DNA from 2 places in the Flavobacterium sp. CAN_S2 genome. Region 1 is predicted to be linked to the other one. Evidence: riboswitches for the same ligand, from Rfam matches in the RefSeq annotation. Region 1 holds a riboswitch; the other holds the start of a gene.
What was found. Region 1 has a riboswitch for S-adenosylmethionine ahead of IWX80_RS07685 (homocysteine S-methyltransferase family protein). Riboswitches for the same ligand answer to the same signal wherever they lie in the genome.
Positions count from the first base shown of each region.

Region 2: another riboswitch for S-adenosylmethionine. It lies ahead of IWX80_RS15495 (Na+/H+ antiporter NhaC family protein); the one in region 1 lies ahead of IWX80_RS07685 (homocysteine S-methyltransferase family protein).

Region 1 is NZ_JADOVA010000001.1:1,711,138-1,719,480, reverse strand. It holds gene metH (methionine synthase) at 1-1,710, opposite strand, end outside; gene IWX80_RS07685 (homocysteine S-methyltransferase family protein) at 1,885-2,886, opposite strand; SAM riboswitch class I at 3,151-3,270, opposite strand; gene IWX80_RS07680 (NAD(P)/FAD-dependent oxidoreductase) at 3,363-4,415, opposite strand; gene IWX80_RS07675 (precorrin-2 dehydrogenase/sirohydrochlorin ferrochelatase family protein) at 4,526-5,116, opposite strand; gene cobA (uroporphyrinogen-III C-methyltransferase) at 5,119-5,892, opposite strand; gene IWX80_RS07665 (nitrite/sulfite reductase) at 5,885-7,975, opposite strand; gene IWX80_RS07660 (sulfate adenylyltransferase subunit 1) at 8,005-8,343, opposite strand, start outside.
Region 2 is NZ_JADOVA010000005.1:371,513-379,855, forward strand. It holds gene IWX80_RS15480 (LysR family transcriptional regulator) at 1-750, opposite strand, end outside; gene IWX80_RS15485 (hypothetical protein) at 765-2,792, opposite strand; gene fabG (3-oxoacyl-[acyl-carrier-protein] reductase) at 2,902-3,648, opposite strand; gene IWX80_RS15495 (Na+/H+ antiporter NhaC family protein) at 3,831-5,153, opposite strand; SAM-I-IV-variant riboswitch at 5,208-5,304, opposite strand; gene IWX80_RS15500 (DUF7619 domain-containing protein) at 5,485-7,890, opposite strand; gene IWX80_RS15505 (T9SS type B sorting domain-containing protein) at 8,153-8,343, shown strand, end outside.

The DNA.
Region 1 (8,343 bases):
ATTCTTGTCGCGAGAACGATTCAAGAATGTTTCTCTAAATGCATCGTATTCAGCACGGATGTCACTAGCGTAAATTTTTCTGTTGTGATCCAATAAATTTCCTGCAACCGTAACTGCTCTTGAAGCATCATTTACGTGAATCACTGTCGATTTATATTGCGGTGCAATTTTCACGGCAGTATGTGCCCTTGAAGTTGTTGCTCCACCAATCATTACAGGAATATTAATATTTCTTTTGTCTAATTCTTTAGCGAGATAAACCATTTCATCTAATGAAGGCGTAATTAATCCGCTTAGTCCAATAATATCAACGTTGTGCTCTATAGCTGCAGCGATAATTTTCTCGGGAGCGACCATTACACCAAGATCCACAATCTCATAATTATTGCATGCCAAAACCACTGAAACAATATTTTTACCAATATCGTGTACGTCTCCTTTTACGGTGGCCATCAGGATTTTTCCGTTCCCTTGCTTGTCACCAGCTTGCTTCGATGCTTCGATGTAAGGCAGAAGATACGCAACCGCTTTCTTCATTACACGAGCTGATTTTACCACTTGTGGCAAAAACATTTTTCCCGAACCAAATAAATCTCCTACGACATTCATTCCGGCCATTAAGTTGATCTCAATAACTTCAATAGGTTTTGTTGCAGTTAATCGCGCTTCTTCAACATCGATTTCTATAAATGCATCCACACCTTTTACAAGTGAGTGTGTAATTCTTTCCTGAACTGTTCCTGAGCGCCATTCTTGAACTGCTTTTTCATTGTTTTTGACATCTCCTTTTACATTCTCGGCAAAGTCCAATAATCTTTCCGTTGCATCATTGCGACGGTTTAGGATTACATCTTCAACGTGCTCTAATAAGTCTTTTGGAATTTCGTCATAAATAGAAAGCATTTCCGGATTCACAATTCCCATCGTCATACCATGCTTAATAGCATGATATAAAAACACCGAATGCATTGCTTCCCGCACCGTATCATTTCCTCTAAATGAAAACGAAACATTACTTACACCACCACTGATATGTGCATGAGGAAGATTTTCGCGAACCCATTTGGTCCCTCTAAAGAAATCCAAAGCATTCAATCTGTGTTCTTCCATACCTGTTGCCACAGGAAATATATTTAAATCGAAAATAATATCCTGCGGAGGGAAACCAACTTTGTTTACCAAAATATCATACGAACGTTGGCAAATTTCAATTCTGCGCTCGTAATTATCAGCTTGTCCAGTTTCATCAAAAGCCATAATAATTGCTGCAGCACCGTAACGCTTAATCAATTTAGCGTGATGGATAAATTGCTCTTCCCCTTCTTTTAAAGAAATCGAATTTACAACACTCTTTCCTTGAACTACTTTTAATCCCGCTTCAATAATATCCCATTTTGAGCTATCAATCATGATTGGCACTCTTGAAATATCCGGTTCGGCTGCGATTAAATTCAGGAATTTGGTCATGGCGTATTCACCATCAAGCATTCCTTCATCCATATTAATATCAATGATTTGTGCACCACCTTCTACTTGCTCTTTAGCAATGCTGAGTGCTTCTTCGTATTTTTCTTCCTTAATTAATCTTAGGAATTTTCTAGAACCTGTTACATTCGTTCGTTCACCAATATTCACAAAAACGCTGTCCGGCGTAATGATCAAAGGCTCTAATCCCGATAATACAAGGTTTTTTCTAGTTTCTTGTGCCATTTTTTATTTTATTTAATCCTGCACGATTTCAGCAAACGTGTAGGTTTCGTATATCTTATTAATATTTTGGGCGTGACCCAAAAAGGGTCGGGCTATTCGCTGCAAGTCCTCGTCTCGTCCGAAAAGACGAGACTGTGGGCTTTTCGCTGCTATCCCTCACGCGGGCATTCTTGGTTACATTGTTGCTGTAGAAACCCTCGGCTTATAATCCTTTGCTATATCAGCAATTAACTTGATGTGTTCTGGCGTTGTTCCGCAACAACCGCCTATGATATTGACTAAATTATCGTCTAAATATTCTTTGATGAAAGCTTGCATTTGCTCTGGCGTTTCATCGTACTCTCCAAAAGCGTTTGGCAATCCTGCATTAGGATGCGCCGATACATTGAATGAAGTATTTTGTGACAAAGTTTGCAAATAGGGTTTCAGCAAATCAGCTCCCAAAGCACAATTGAAACCTACGCTCAACAATGGAATGTGCGAAACCGAAACCAAAAAAGCTTCCACGGTTTGTCCTGAAAGTGTTCTTCCAGAAGCATCGGTAATCGTTCCGGAAACCATGATTGGAATGTCGATATTACGTTCGTCTTTAACTTCTTCGATTGCGAAAAGTGCTGCTTTTGCGTTTAACGTGTCGAAAATAGTTTCTACTAAAAGTAAATCACTTCCTCCGTCAATCAAGGCTTCTACTTGTTGTTTGTAAGCAATACGCAAATCATCAAAAGTTACTGCTCTGTAACCTGGGTCGTTTACATCTGGTGACATACTTGCTGTTCTGTTTGTTGGTCCTATTGAACCTGCTACAAAGCGAGGTTTGTCCGGATTTTTGGCTGTGAATTCATCGGCTACTTCACGGGCAATTCGTGCCGATTCATAGTTGAGTTCGTATACCAAATCTTCCAGATGGTAATCAGCCATTCCGATGGTGGTTCCAGAAAAAGTATTGGTTTCTACAATGTCTGCTCCAGCTTCAAAATACGCTGCGTGAACGGCACGAATCGCTTGTGGCTGCGTGAGTGACAACAAATCGTTATTTCCTTTTAAGGAATGTGGAAAATCTTTGAAACGTTCTCCACGGAAATCTTCTTCGGAAAAATTGTAGCGTTGCAACATGGTTCCCATAGCTCCATCGAGTATGAGTATGTTTTTTTTAATGGCTTCTTGAATACTTGACATTTTTTGTTTTATTCTTGCTAAACACCAAAGTGTTATGCTTTTATTAATAATTTCAAAAGTTCAATATAGTAGCCCTTTAGCCCCGATTACAGTGAAAATCCTTTTACTTTTTTCTTTAAAAAAGTAAAAGATTGCAACGAAAAGCGGGAACGGTATTGGCAGAAAAGTGCCAATTGTTCGCTCCTGATACTGAAATTAATCCAGTAGGCTAAATATCGATATGTTGTCAAGAAAAGGTTTGAGAAATACTAAGTGAGTATTCGTGTGTTATCTATCTTAAATACTGAAACTGGTTCTGTATAAAGTAGAATGTAGCACCTTCTTTAAAGATAAAGGGTTGCTAAGGTTTCATTGGGTCTTTCCCTCCGCCTTTCGTGATAACTTTCAATAAATATATGAACAGTGCAAAGTAAAGACATAGCGCTAATACTTGCAAGTATTAGCGCTATATTTTTTAACTAGTTTGAATTAAGTTGTTAAACTATGGCTTTCACCACGGCTTTTGGAGCTTCTTTACGAGTTCCATCAAATCCGTCAACACCAGAAACTGTAGTGTATTTCAATACGTATTTCTTGCCCGGATTAATGATTTGGTAGGCTGCCTGACACATTAATGTCGCTTCGTGGAATCCACAAAGAATCAATTTCAGTTTCCCCGGATAGGTATTTACGTCACCAATTGCAAAAATCCCCGGTATGTTCGTTTGATAATCCAAAGCATTATTTACTTTGATAGCATTTTTTTCAATGTCTAATCCCCAGTCTCCAATAGGACCTAATTTAGGTGTTAATCCAAAAAGTGGAATAAAATAATCCGTTTCAATAGTTCGGTGTGCTCCATTTTCCTCGACTACAACTCCTTCTAAATGTTCAGCACCTTTCAAGCCAACAACTTCTCCAGGGGTAATCATTTTTATTTTACCCGAGTTTTTCAATTCCTGTACTTTTTCTACAGAATCTAAAGCACCCCTGAATTCGTTTCTACGGTGAATCAAAGTCACTTCAGAAGCTACATTCGACAAGAAAATACTCCAGTCTAAAGCTGAATCTCCTCCTCCAGCGATTACTACTTTTTTGTCTCTGAATTTCTCTGGATTTTTGATAAAGTATTTAATTCCTTTATCTTCGTAAAATTCGATGTCTTCAATCAATGGTTTTCTTGGCTCAAAGCTTCCCAATCCACCTGCTATTGCTACTACAGGAGCATGGAATTTTTTTCCTTTATTTGAAGTCACAATAAAAGTTCCGTCTTCTTGTTTTTCAATTGTTTCAGCACGTTCACCAAGAGTAAATCCAGGTTCGAATTGCTTGATTTGCTCCATTAGATTATCTACTAAATCTCCCGCTAATACTTCAGGAAATCCTGGAATATCATAAATAGGTTTTTTAGGATATAATTCAGATAATTGTCCGCCCGCTTGTGGCAAAGCATCCAGAATATGACATTTTAATTTTAACAATCCTGCTTCAAAAACTGCAAATAAACCCGTAGGTCCGGCTCCTATTATAAGTATGTCTGTTTTAATCATTTTTTTATTCTTTATGTAATGTAATTGTGCTAAACTATTTAATTGCAAATGAACGATTGATTTATATTACTTTAAATGATAAATATCAGTCGGATTCTTTGTTCTTTATGCTATTCTCTTGGTTCTTTATTCTTCAACGACTCGGTGATTTCGTTCATTTTTTGAACTTTTTCTTCGAAATTCCCTTTTAACGTTTTGCGATATTCATTTAGATTTTCAACCATTTTATTAATATCGTCCGGAATGATTTCTTCAAAAAACTCCCGTAATCTTTTGGCAGTTGTTGGTGATTTTCCATTGGTTGAAATTGCGATTTTTACATTTCCTTTGGTCACAATTCCGCCCAAATAATAATCACATAATGGCGGTGTATCAGCAATATTGCAAATCAAATATCTTTTTCTGGATAAATCATAAATCCTTTTATTCACTTTCAAATCATCCGTACAAGCAATAACCATGTTGCGTTTACGAAGCATCCATCGATTGAATTTTCTATACGTCAAATGTACCGAAGGATGTTTTGCAGCGAGGCTTTCCAGTTCTGGTAAAAACTTTGGCGCCACCACCTCAACATTGGCGTTTGGACTTGATTTCAACATGAAAGATAATTTTTCTAAACCCACATTTCCGCCACCCACAATAAGTACGTTGAGGTTGTGTAATTTTAAAAAAATAGGATATAATTCGTTCCGTTCCAATGCTACTTTATTTCTTTTGATATGAATTCTTCGTAAAATCCTTTCAATTTATTACTTTCTTTTACTACTTCTCCAATGACAATTATGGCAGGCGAACTTAATTTATTCTCCGTCACAACTTGTTGAATTGTATTGATTGTTCCAACACCAATTTTCTCTTGAGCAGTAGTTCCATTTTGAATAATTGCAACTGGAGTTTCTCCTTTAGATTCTTTTTGGAACAAATCGATAATCTGAGACAGTTTGCTCATCCCCATCAAAATCACAACAGTTGCCGATGATTGCGCTGCTAAAGCCACATCATTTGACAATTTTCTATCAGACGTTGTACCCGTAATTACCCAAAAACTTTCCGAAACACCTCTTTTAGTCAATGAAATTCCTTGATAAGCAGGAACAGCAATCGAAGATGAGATTCCAGGCACTACAAATGTAGGTATCCCAAAACTTTCTACAAAGTCTATTTCCTCACCCCCACGACCAAAAATAAATGGATCACCACCTTTTAACCGAACCACATGCCCGTAGGTAAGCGCGTTATCTACAATTAATTGGTTGATTTGGTCTTGCGTGTATTCATGACAGCCTTTTCTTTTTCCAACGAATATTTTAATTGCTTTTTTAGGAGCATAACTTAAAATTTCTTCGTTTGCCAAAGCGTCATACAAAATCACATTTGCCTCAGCCAGTGCCTTTGCACCTTTGATTGTCAATAAGTCCGGATCACCTGGACCCGCACCCACTAGGGTTACTATTGGTTGTATCTTTTTAAGCATCGGCTAAGTCTTTTTCTCTGTACGATTCAATTGCTTCAAAAAAGACAATTGCATCTTGAATGTAATTTTGTGCAAATTCAGCAGAAGGTTCATTCTGATTGATTTGGTATACTAAATCTCTTAATGTTGTCTTCAATTGAATGATATTTGTTGCTACGAAAACTGTATCAAACAAATCGATAATTCCAGCTTGGTGATTTGTTTTTTGGTTTTCAGCCAATAATAATGCTTTGGCACCATTTACAAATCCTGCGTATGCCAAGTAAATTGCATCTGCCCATTTTGCATCATCAAAAGCTTCTTGTGCGAAAGTTAATTTATCTTTCGCTTCCAATAATAAGGTAGCCACTAAATCAATAACAACACCAGCGCATTCTCCAACTCCAACTGCTTTTACGTAGTTGTCTGCATTTCCCCAATCTACAAAATCAGCTTCGGTAAGATTAGTCAAATCGGCTAATGGTTTCAAAAATTCGTAGAAGTATTTCTCACCTTTGGCATCATAATAATTCAAGAATGATTGTCCGTTCCCATTCGCTTCAAAATCATTTAAGATGAAACGCAATGCATCAGGTCCTCTTCGGCTTGGAATTTTGATTACTTTATCCGAAAATCTTCCGTTTCCGTTTCCTAAATTTCCTCCGCCTAATAAAACTTGTAATGCTGGCGCCACTAATTTCCCTGAATTAATTGACATTCCTTGGAAACCAATTTCGGCCATATTGTGTTGTCCACAAGCATTCATACAACCACTAATTTTAATCGTGATTTCCTGATTGTTGCTGTATTGTGGATATTCAGTTTTTAAAACTCTTTCTAATTCTACTGCGATTCCGGTACTGCTGGCAATTCCTAAATTACAGGTATCTGTTCCCGGACAAGCCGTAATATCTGAAATGGTATTGTAACCCTGAGCCACAAAATCTAACTTGGCTAATTCTTGGTAGAAAAACGGTAAATTTTCTTCTTTTACGTGACGAATTAAAATATCCTGTCTCAATGTAAAACGCAATTCATTCGCCGCATAATTTTTAATCAAATCCGCTAATAATCTTGCTTTATCGGTATAAAAATCCCCTAACAAAACTTTTATTCCAATAGCTACATAACCCGCTTGTTTTTGCGCAATTACATTTGATTTTTTCCAAGCGTCGAAAGCTGCCGTGTCTTCGATTACTACTTTTGGAACTTCCAATAAAGGAGCTGGAATTTCACCATCAAAAGCTGTCGTATCTATTTCAACTGTTTGATGAGACAATGCTTTTTTCTCTTCATCAACCAGTTTTAAAAATTCATCTCTACCAATATCTTTGATTAAGAATTTCATACGCGCTTTCAAACGTTTCGCTCTTTCGCCATAGCGGTCAAAAATTCTCAAAACACCTTCGGTTGTTGGAATAATTTGGTTTACAGGAATAAACTCTGACAATAATTCCGCGTGATGTGGCTGAGAACCTAATCCTCCGCCTAACATTACTTTAAATCCTCTTTCGCCATTTACAATTCTTGGAATAAATCCTAAATCGTGTAAATAACTCAACGCCGTATCTTTATCCGAAGAAGAAAATGAAATTTTGAATTTACGTCCCATTTCCTGACAAACCGGATTTCTCAAGAAAAACTGAAACATAGCGTGCGCATAAGGCGACACATCAAAAGGTTCTTCTAAATCAATTCCTGCTGTTTCACTAGCCGTAATATTTCTTACGGTGTTTCCACAAGCTTCACGAAGTGTAACATCATCTTTTTCCAGTTCAGCCCAAAGTTGTGGCGTTCTGTCCAAACTTACATAGTGAATCTGGATATCCTGACGCGTTGTAATGTGCAAACGTCCGGTAGAATATTCATCTGAAACTTTGGTAATACGAGTCAGTTGTTCGCTGGTCACCTTACCAAAAGGCAATTTGATACGAATCATTTGTACGCCTTCCTGACGTTGACCGTACACTCCTCTCGCCAAACGAAGGCTGCGGAAACGTTCATCATCAATTTTTCCGTCACGGAATAAAGCAATTTTTCTTTCTAAATCGATAATGTCTTTTTGGACAATCGGGTTTTCTATTTCGGTTCTAAAACTTTCCATCTGTGTGTTGTTTTTGGCAAAAGTTAGATTTAGTTTATAAATCCAACTCCAGCAGTTGTGTTGGTTGCAGCATCAATTAATATAAAAGCGCCGTTTGATTTGTTGTCATTATAGGCATCAAAATACAAAGCTTTGCTTAATTTAATATTTACTTCGCCTATTTCATTTATAGCCAATTGAGTCGCTGGTGTAACACCAGAATAATCTGTAGCGATTACGTTTTTCACGCTTTCAATTTTTGCCAAAACTCTGTTTGTATTGTGTTGTACCAAATATTTAGCACCTGGAACTAACTTTTTGCTGTCCATCCAGCAAATCGTTGTATTGATATCTTTTTCGATTTTAGGCAACTCATCCGATTTTACAAT
Region 2 (8,343 bases), on a different contig from region 1:
TTCTTTTTTTATCGCATGAATGGATATAAAAGCCACGCAATCAGAGTTCATCAAATAGGATTTTATACTTTCAGTACTCCCTAATTGCATTTCAATTTGTAGTTCTGATAGTTTAATTTCAAATGGTTTTAACGCATGTTCAATAACTTCAAGTGTTCCAGAACCCTGTTCCCTCATTAAAAAATGCATGTTTTTAAGATCTTCCTGAGTCACTTCATCAAGACTTACTAACGGATTGGAACTCTTACAAACTAAAACCAATTCATCTTTTAAAAACTCAGAATATTTAATGGATTTATTTTTTGATTGCCCTTCAACAATTCCTATTTCAATTTCCTGGTTTAGTAAAGCATTTTCTATTTGTTCGGTGTTTCCATTAAGTAAACTCACTTTTATATCTTGTAATTTTTGGTGGAAACGAGCTAAAAGTGGCGGAATTATATACTGAGAGATCGTTGTACTAGCGCCTAATCGCAACAATCCGGAACGTTGATTAATAAGCGTGCTCATATCAAAATCAATTTCTCTATATAGTTCGAAAATGTTTTTGGTATGTTTTAATAACACTTCACCTGCAGGTGTCAATGCGATTTTGGAACCATACCTGTCAAACAATTTGATTTTATATTGCTCTTCTAACTCTTGAATATGTTTGGAAATCGCAGGTTGCGAAATGAATAATTCGGTTGCGGCTTTTGTAAAACTCAAACGATTGGCAACAGTATAAAATACTTTTAGTCTAAAATCCATGTTGTTTAATTGTATTACAGTAATCCGTTGTATTTTCGAACAAACCATTCCGTTGCCAACAAAAATGAAATTAAAACCAATAACCAAATCCAATCTATCAAAGGAGTTTTAGTAACAATGTTCTTCTCTATCGCTTTATATTCATCATTTTCCAAAAGCGTTTTAATCAACACATCAACTTGGTCTGTGAAAAAAGCTTTTCCTTGCGTTTGCGTGGCTAATTGTGTCAATTTCTCAACATCGGGATTGACAAATTGCTTTTCGATATCAAAATCAAGAATTTCAAAACTACTGGAATAGGTCGTTTTTGAATTCAATTCTTTGACAGTAAACGCATAAGAACCCGCTTTCAATCCGTCAAGATTGACTTTATAGGAATTATTTCCTTTTAGTAAATCGTAATTTTTAGTTTGCTTCGTTTTAGTATTGGTCACCGCAATTGTCAAACGGGCTTTCTCATCAAACTCATAATTTTTATTGAAAAATTGAGCGGTTATTTCAATGGCTTCACCTGAATTATAAAAACTTTCATGTTCAACCACCAGTGATTTTTTAGAATTACTAGAAGCCAAAAATTGAATAATCTTATCGATGAAAACATCATATTTTTCAAAAGATTGATTGTTGACATGGGTTTGCAAACGCCATTTCCAACTGTTTTCTCCTAAAAGATAAGCGGCTCGTTGCCCTTGATTTTCGGCAAAAGCCAACAAAGGCGCATTCGTATCTATAGCTCTGATTTTGGACGAAAGCAAAACAGATACCGCTCCTTTTGCAGTAAAGGTCCCAAAAGCATTTTGCAAAGGCGGTAAATTTTCAAAGCCGATATTGTCAGCTGCAAATAAATTAAACTGTTCATTAAAAACCGACAAATAATCTTCTTTTTGTCCGCTCATTTTAAAGTTCAAATTATCCTGTTGCTGATTCAGAAAATTAAAATCGGTGTTGTTTCCGGTAATGATAAACGTATTGATTCCAGCCCCTTTATTATTCTCAAAAATAGTTTTAAACTCGGTTGTTGGTTGGTATAAAATCAAAACATTATAATCTTGCAATGTTTTGATTTCATTTGGTTTAATAATCGTTACTTTACGCTGTACATTCGATTCAATTGCTCTTTTCATCGCGCCTAAATCAGGATGATTTATAGCTGAAATAATAGCAATATTTGTTTTTTGGTCAATGACTTCAACCGCAAAATTCTTAGCGTTATTATACGTGTTTTTTTCTTTTTCTTTTGATGATATTGTAGCTTTAAAAACCTGTAATCCTATTTTATCAGCTGGTAAAAGTATGTTTATAGTTGCTGTTTTTTTGGAAGGTGAAAAGGCAATTGATTGTTTACTTAATACCGAATTACCTTGTGAAATAACAAAATCAGCTGTGATATTTTTAGTTCCTGAATACTGCAAAAAAGCTTCTACAGGAAATTTATTTTTGTGAAAAGCATATTTATTAACGTTCAGTTGATTGATTTTGAAATCTAAAAAAGTTGTCGTATCACCTACAATCACAGGATATACTTTATTTACAGCATCAAAACTGTAGACATAATCATTACCCGAAGTTTGATTTCCATCTGTAATCAAAACCGTTGGATATATTGCATTTTTATAAATGCTTTTAAGATTTTTGGCAACAACATCAACATTCGTTTGGCTTCCTTTGAAATCAAATGTTTCCGTAGGTTCAAAGTCATCAGAAAACTGATACGATTGCACATCAAATTTCTCTTGTAAATCAGAGTTTGATTGTATTCTTTTATACAATTCTGATGCTTTTTCATTGGCATTCAAAAAAGAAATAGAACTCGAATTATCAACAACAATCGGCAAAGGCGTTTTTACCGTTTCAAGCGTATTTTTGGTTATTATTGGATTAATCAACAACAATAAAATTCCAAAAATAGATGAAAAACGCAAAAAAGCCAAAAACCAACCGACTCTCGATTTGTTTTTGGCTTTGTAGATATATTGAAAAAACGACAAACCAGCAGCTATTAGTAAAGAAAGCAGTAATAATAGTAGCGTGTTTGTTGTCATTTATTCTTTATTAAAAGATTGAAGGATTTAATGATTAAAAAATTAATTATGTAGTTCAAAAATCTTTAAATCTTTAAATCTTTGAATTTTACAATCTTTCAATTAAATTTTAAGTAAGCATTCCTCCACAAACATTCATAACCTGTCCCGTTACATAAGCGCTCATATCCGAAGCAAAGAAAAGACACGCATTAGCAACGTCTTCAGTGGTTCCACCACGTTTCAATGGAATTCCGTCTCTCCATCCTTTTACAACATCTTCGTTTAATTTAGCCGTCATTTCCGTTTCTATAAAACCCGGAGCAATTACATTACAACGAATGTTACGAGATCCTAGTTCTAATGCTACTGATTTAGAAAAACCAATAACACCCGCTTTAGAAGCAGCATAATTAGTTTGTCCAGCATTTCCTTTTACTCCCACAACAGAGCTCATATTGATAATTGAACCAGAACGTTGCTTCAAGAACGTACGTTGAATGGCTTTAGTCATATTAAAAACCGATTTCAAGTTAACATCAATAACTTGATCAAAATCGCCTTCAGACATACGCATCAATAGGTTGTCTTTAGTAATACCTGCATTGTTTATTAGAATATCAACTGTTCCAAATTCAGCTATAACGGCGTCTACAAGAGTTTGCGCTTCATTAAAATCCGCAGCATTCGATTGATAACCTTTGGCTTTAATTCCAAGAGCATTCAATTCATTTTCAAGAGCCAAAGCAGATTCTACTGATGAACTATATGTAAAGGCAACATTTGCACCATGTTTTGCAAAAACTTCAGCAATTCCTTTTCCAATTCCTCGACTCGCACCAGTAATTATGGCAACTTTTCCTTCTAGTAATTTCATATTCAAAAATTAGTTTAAATTTTATTTGGAGCTAATCCTGCTATTCGCTTCAATCTTTTATGTCCGCTATCGCTTACATAAAAGGATTTTCACTACTATCAGGGCTATCTTACACTCGTCAAATATATAATAATTCCCTTTTTAAAAAAAATTCAAAAGCAATAACAGTCAAAATTCAACTCTTAAATTTTAAAGAATCGCTTTGTCCATTTATCCCAAAACGAACTGTAAATAGCCACTAATGTAAAAACTAGTAAAAATAAATGATACCATGCATTACTAATTAAGTCAAAGAAATCTAATTTCCCGTTAGCGTAGCTCAATATAAGCAATACTTGAGCGCCATAAGGTAAAATCCCTTGAATTATACACGAAAAAATATCCAGAATTGCAGCCGTTTTTTTAGGATTTAAATTGTATTCATCATTAATTTCTTTAGCAATTGGCCCTGTAATTACAATAGAAACCGTATTATTGGCAATAGCTAAATTAGCAAAACCTACTATAGCGCCAATTCCAGCTTGAGCTGATTTTTTACTTTTAATTCTTTTTTTAATTTGAACTAACAAATAGGTTATTCCACCCGCTTTATCTACCATGGCAGCTAAACCTCCAGTTAGCATTGACAATAAGAAAATATCAGTCATACTGGTAAAACCCTCGTATATCTTTTGAGTGAATTCCATAAACGTAAATGAACCACTAAAATATCCAATAATACCTGCTAATAAAGTACCAATAAGCAATGTTGAAAATACATTAACACCCACAACCGCTAATACGATTACTAAAATATAAGGTACAATTGCAATCCAGGAAAAATCACTTTTTGCAATGGCAACGGTCACAATATCCGAATTTAAACCAAGATAAAAGAAAACCAGAATTGTAAAAACTGCAGCAGGAAAGGCAATGAACAAGTTGATTTTAAACTTATCTTTTAGATCACATCCTAATGATTGCGTTGCTGCAATAGTAGTATCAGAAATCATGGAAAGATTGTCACCTAACATGGACCCACCTAATAAAGCTCCAGATATAAGCGGTAATGAGGCACCACTTTTATCAGCTAATGCGACAGCTATTGGACCAATCGCTACAATTGCACCCACTGAAGTTCCTGTAGCAGTTGATAAAAATGAAGCAATCAAGAAAATCCCTAACGGAAAATAAGCAACGTCGATAGTATTTATTCCAAGATTCACTACAGCGTCAACTCCGCCCATTGCTTTACTTACCACTGCGAACGCTCCCGCTAGCAAGTAAATTAAACACATGGTCATGATTTTACTTTCGCCACAACCTGCGATTAACGTTTCTACTTTATCCTCTGTTGAGGATTTAAATAATAAAAAAGCAGCGATTATACCAACTAAAACAGCTACTGGAGATGGAAAAGCATAAAAATCATTCAAAATAATTCCCGCTCCCAAAAAAGTAAAAATAAAAACAAATAAAGGAATCAAAGCAAAGGCATTTCCTTTTTCTTTAGAAAATAAAGTCATAAAAATAATTTTAAATTAAAAATTATGACGAAAAACAAAGCTAAATATGGGAATGTAAACAACATTTTTTCCAAAGGATTTGGCTTATCGTTTTAGCACCTTGCTTGTTGTTGCAGGTTGCTATCCTATTGAAGGATTCGTGATAACGGGTGCAAAAGTAATTATTAATTCATGAAAAAATAAAATTTTTATCCAAAAAATTAGTAAATCAGTAAATGGTAATACTTAAGGAGGTTTAGCAATTGAATGTATTCTTTTGAAAATAAGCAGTTTTGCTCGTCTTCTATTGGAACACAATACGCCTAGATGCTCTTTAATATTTTGTCGCTTTTTACTTTTTAAGGAATTTTGAAATGGAGAGTCCTCTATCCGTTTTGATTTTCAAAAAATAAGTACCGGTTGTCAATTTCGCAACATCAATGGTGGAACTCTTCTGAGCATCAGGCAATGCGAGTATTATTTGTCCCAAAATATCATAGATTGCTATAGATTGAACCTCAATTTCATTTTTTGCTGTAATATGTAATTCGGTATCTACTGGATTAGGATAAATTTTAAAAAAACTAGAAAAATCAAAATCTTCTACGGCTAATGATTTGAAGGTTGATGTAGCTTTATTGGTCACTATTGGGAAATTATAATCAAAATAAATAGAAGCTTCATTTGCAAAAGAATCACCAACCATTAATGTTGGTAACGTTTTTATTTTAAAAGCGATATATCCATCATTGTTGGCATTGTCAAAAGGAAGGTTAATTTTTTCGAAGATAAATTCAACTTTGTTATTATCAGAAATTTTAGTACTGTAGGAGTGACTCGCTTTGATGGGAATCAGAGTTGAAATGTCAAATTTTGACAAATCAATTATATCTTTTACTACAATATTTTCGGCTGGGTAGGTACCTGTGTTTTCAAAACGAATTACATAATTTACATATTCTCCTATCAAATCTGGAGTGACAATATCTCCCTCTAAGCATGTTTTATCATTTGGATCAAAAGAGCCAACCACACTTTGGCGTAAAGCCGAAGAATTATCAACTATTTTCTCATCAGTAGTAACTGGATTAATTAGCGCATTAAAACTCAAACGGTCTCCAATATTTACTGCAGGCGTTTCCATGGGAGAGTTAACATTAAGTGTTACGGTAATTTCCCTGATTTCAAAGGGTTTTAAATTGCTGTAATCCCAAGTAAGTTGATCCATAACTTGTCTATTGATAACTGGAACGGCGGAGACGTAATCCAAAACAGCATCATTAAAGTTTAAAACAACGGTGCCCGAAAGTGTTGTAGTGCCCTTGTTTTTATATACAATAGTATAAGTAGCATCAAATCCTGGCCTAGCAGGTAGGAGTGGTAATAATTTTACTTCTAAGTCATTATGATTTCCATTAGGAGTAATCAAAAAATCTTGATTAAATGGACTTGTTGATGCTGGGAAACTGATGTTTACCGTTGAAGGAGAAACTTTAAAATAGTTTATATTTTCTAATATAGGAGTAATAGTTTGCGTTCCTTCCCCCACATAAATAGCATATTCTCCAGAACTATTTGAAATTATACTTCCCTTATTAGTTCCATCTGTGATTGAAAAATTTAAATTCGGATAATTTACATAAGAATTATCCTGACCATTGTTGTTGCTATCTAAAGTGGTTTTACCTTTAATGGTGTAAAATATACCACCAGGTGTATAAGAGCAATAGGAGTTATAATTGACATTCTTATCTTGATATAAATCAATTGTATTTTTTATATTTTCAAATTGACTTTCATCAGCACAAATATATTTCAAAACTGGACATCTGTAAAAATCGATACTTTCAGACATTCCATTTTTGGCAAAAATTGTAGTAAGTTTAGCATTGAAACGACTACTTACATACTTCAATTTTATGTATTGAGAGAGGTCCAAAGTGGTTAAATTACTGTAGTCTACATGTAATTGTTCAATATTACTTATCCCGTTCAATTCAATAGCTGTTAAAGATTCACCTCCAGCCTCCAAATACCTTAATTTTGGTAATCTGGAAATATTCAAACTTGTAATTTTATTATACCGGCAAATCAAACTTTCTAAATTTTCGCAACCTTGCACATTTAGATTTTCAATTAAATTATTTTCAGTGTACATTTTTTTCAAATTTATACAATCTGAAATATTACTTATTGACTTCAATTGATTGTATCTACAACTAATAGATTCTAAACTAATTAACCCTTTTAAATCTAAACTCGTCAAAGTGCCATTATTAAATTCAATTTCTTTCAGGTTTTGAAGCCCTGATAAATCGATATTCGTTAATAATATAGATTCTGCAACCAATCTGTTTAGATTACTCAATCCTGCAATATTCAAGGATATAAATTTATTCGAAGAACATATTAAAGTTTGTAGATTAGTAAGCGGCCTAGCATCTAAATCTTCAATTACATTAGAGGAACAGTCTAAAAATTTCAAATTTGTAAAATTTTCAATTCCAGAAAGAGTAGTAATAGTTCTATAGTTAGAGACATCCAGCGAGAAAACCTTTAAAGCTTCAGATTTTTGGATTTCTCCATCATTATTTTCATCTATTTTGAAATAGTTGTTTAGCGAATTCCCGGCAATGTTGTTAGCCGAATTAGATTCCAGCAATCTTGCCTTAAAATTTGCATCAGGAAAATTAATTGTTTGAGCATTGACAATTGCACAAATGCAAAGAGAAATAATTATAAAGTAGCTGTTTTTCATAGGAATGTATCGTGATCGTAAATATAAAAAAATTGTCATTAAAAAAAGCTAAATAAAAATGAACTGCGTTAGTATATTGGCAAGTGTAAGTGCATTTTTTTTCACAAACACTTTCCATTGCCTTTTATTTGACGGTTTTTATTATAATTTATAAAAATCAGAAAAATAGCATTATTCTGTTACCTATATTTGTCTTCGTAAAATGAGGTTTCAGGGCATTCCATTTTAGCAGTAATAGTATCAATAGCCCAATATTTAAGGAATGAAAAGAATTCTTCTTTTATTTTTAGTACTTGTTAATTGTATCGTCCATGCGCAATTAGTAATCAATACTACCTCACAAACTCCGCAACAATTAGTACAAAGCGTGGTGGTAGGACAAGGAATTAATGTTTCGAATATTAAATTTAATGGTTCAATAGTCAAAGGCAATACTATTACCGATCAATTAGG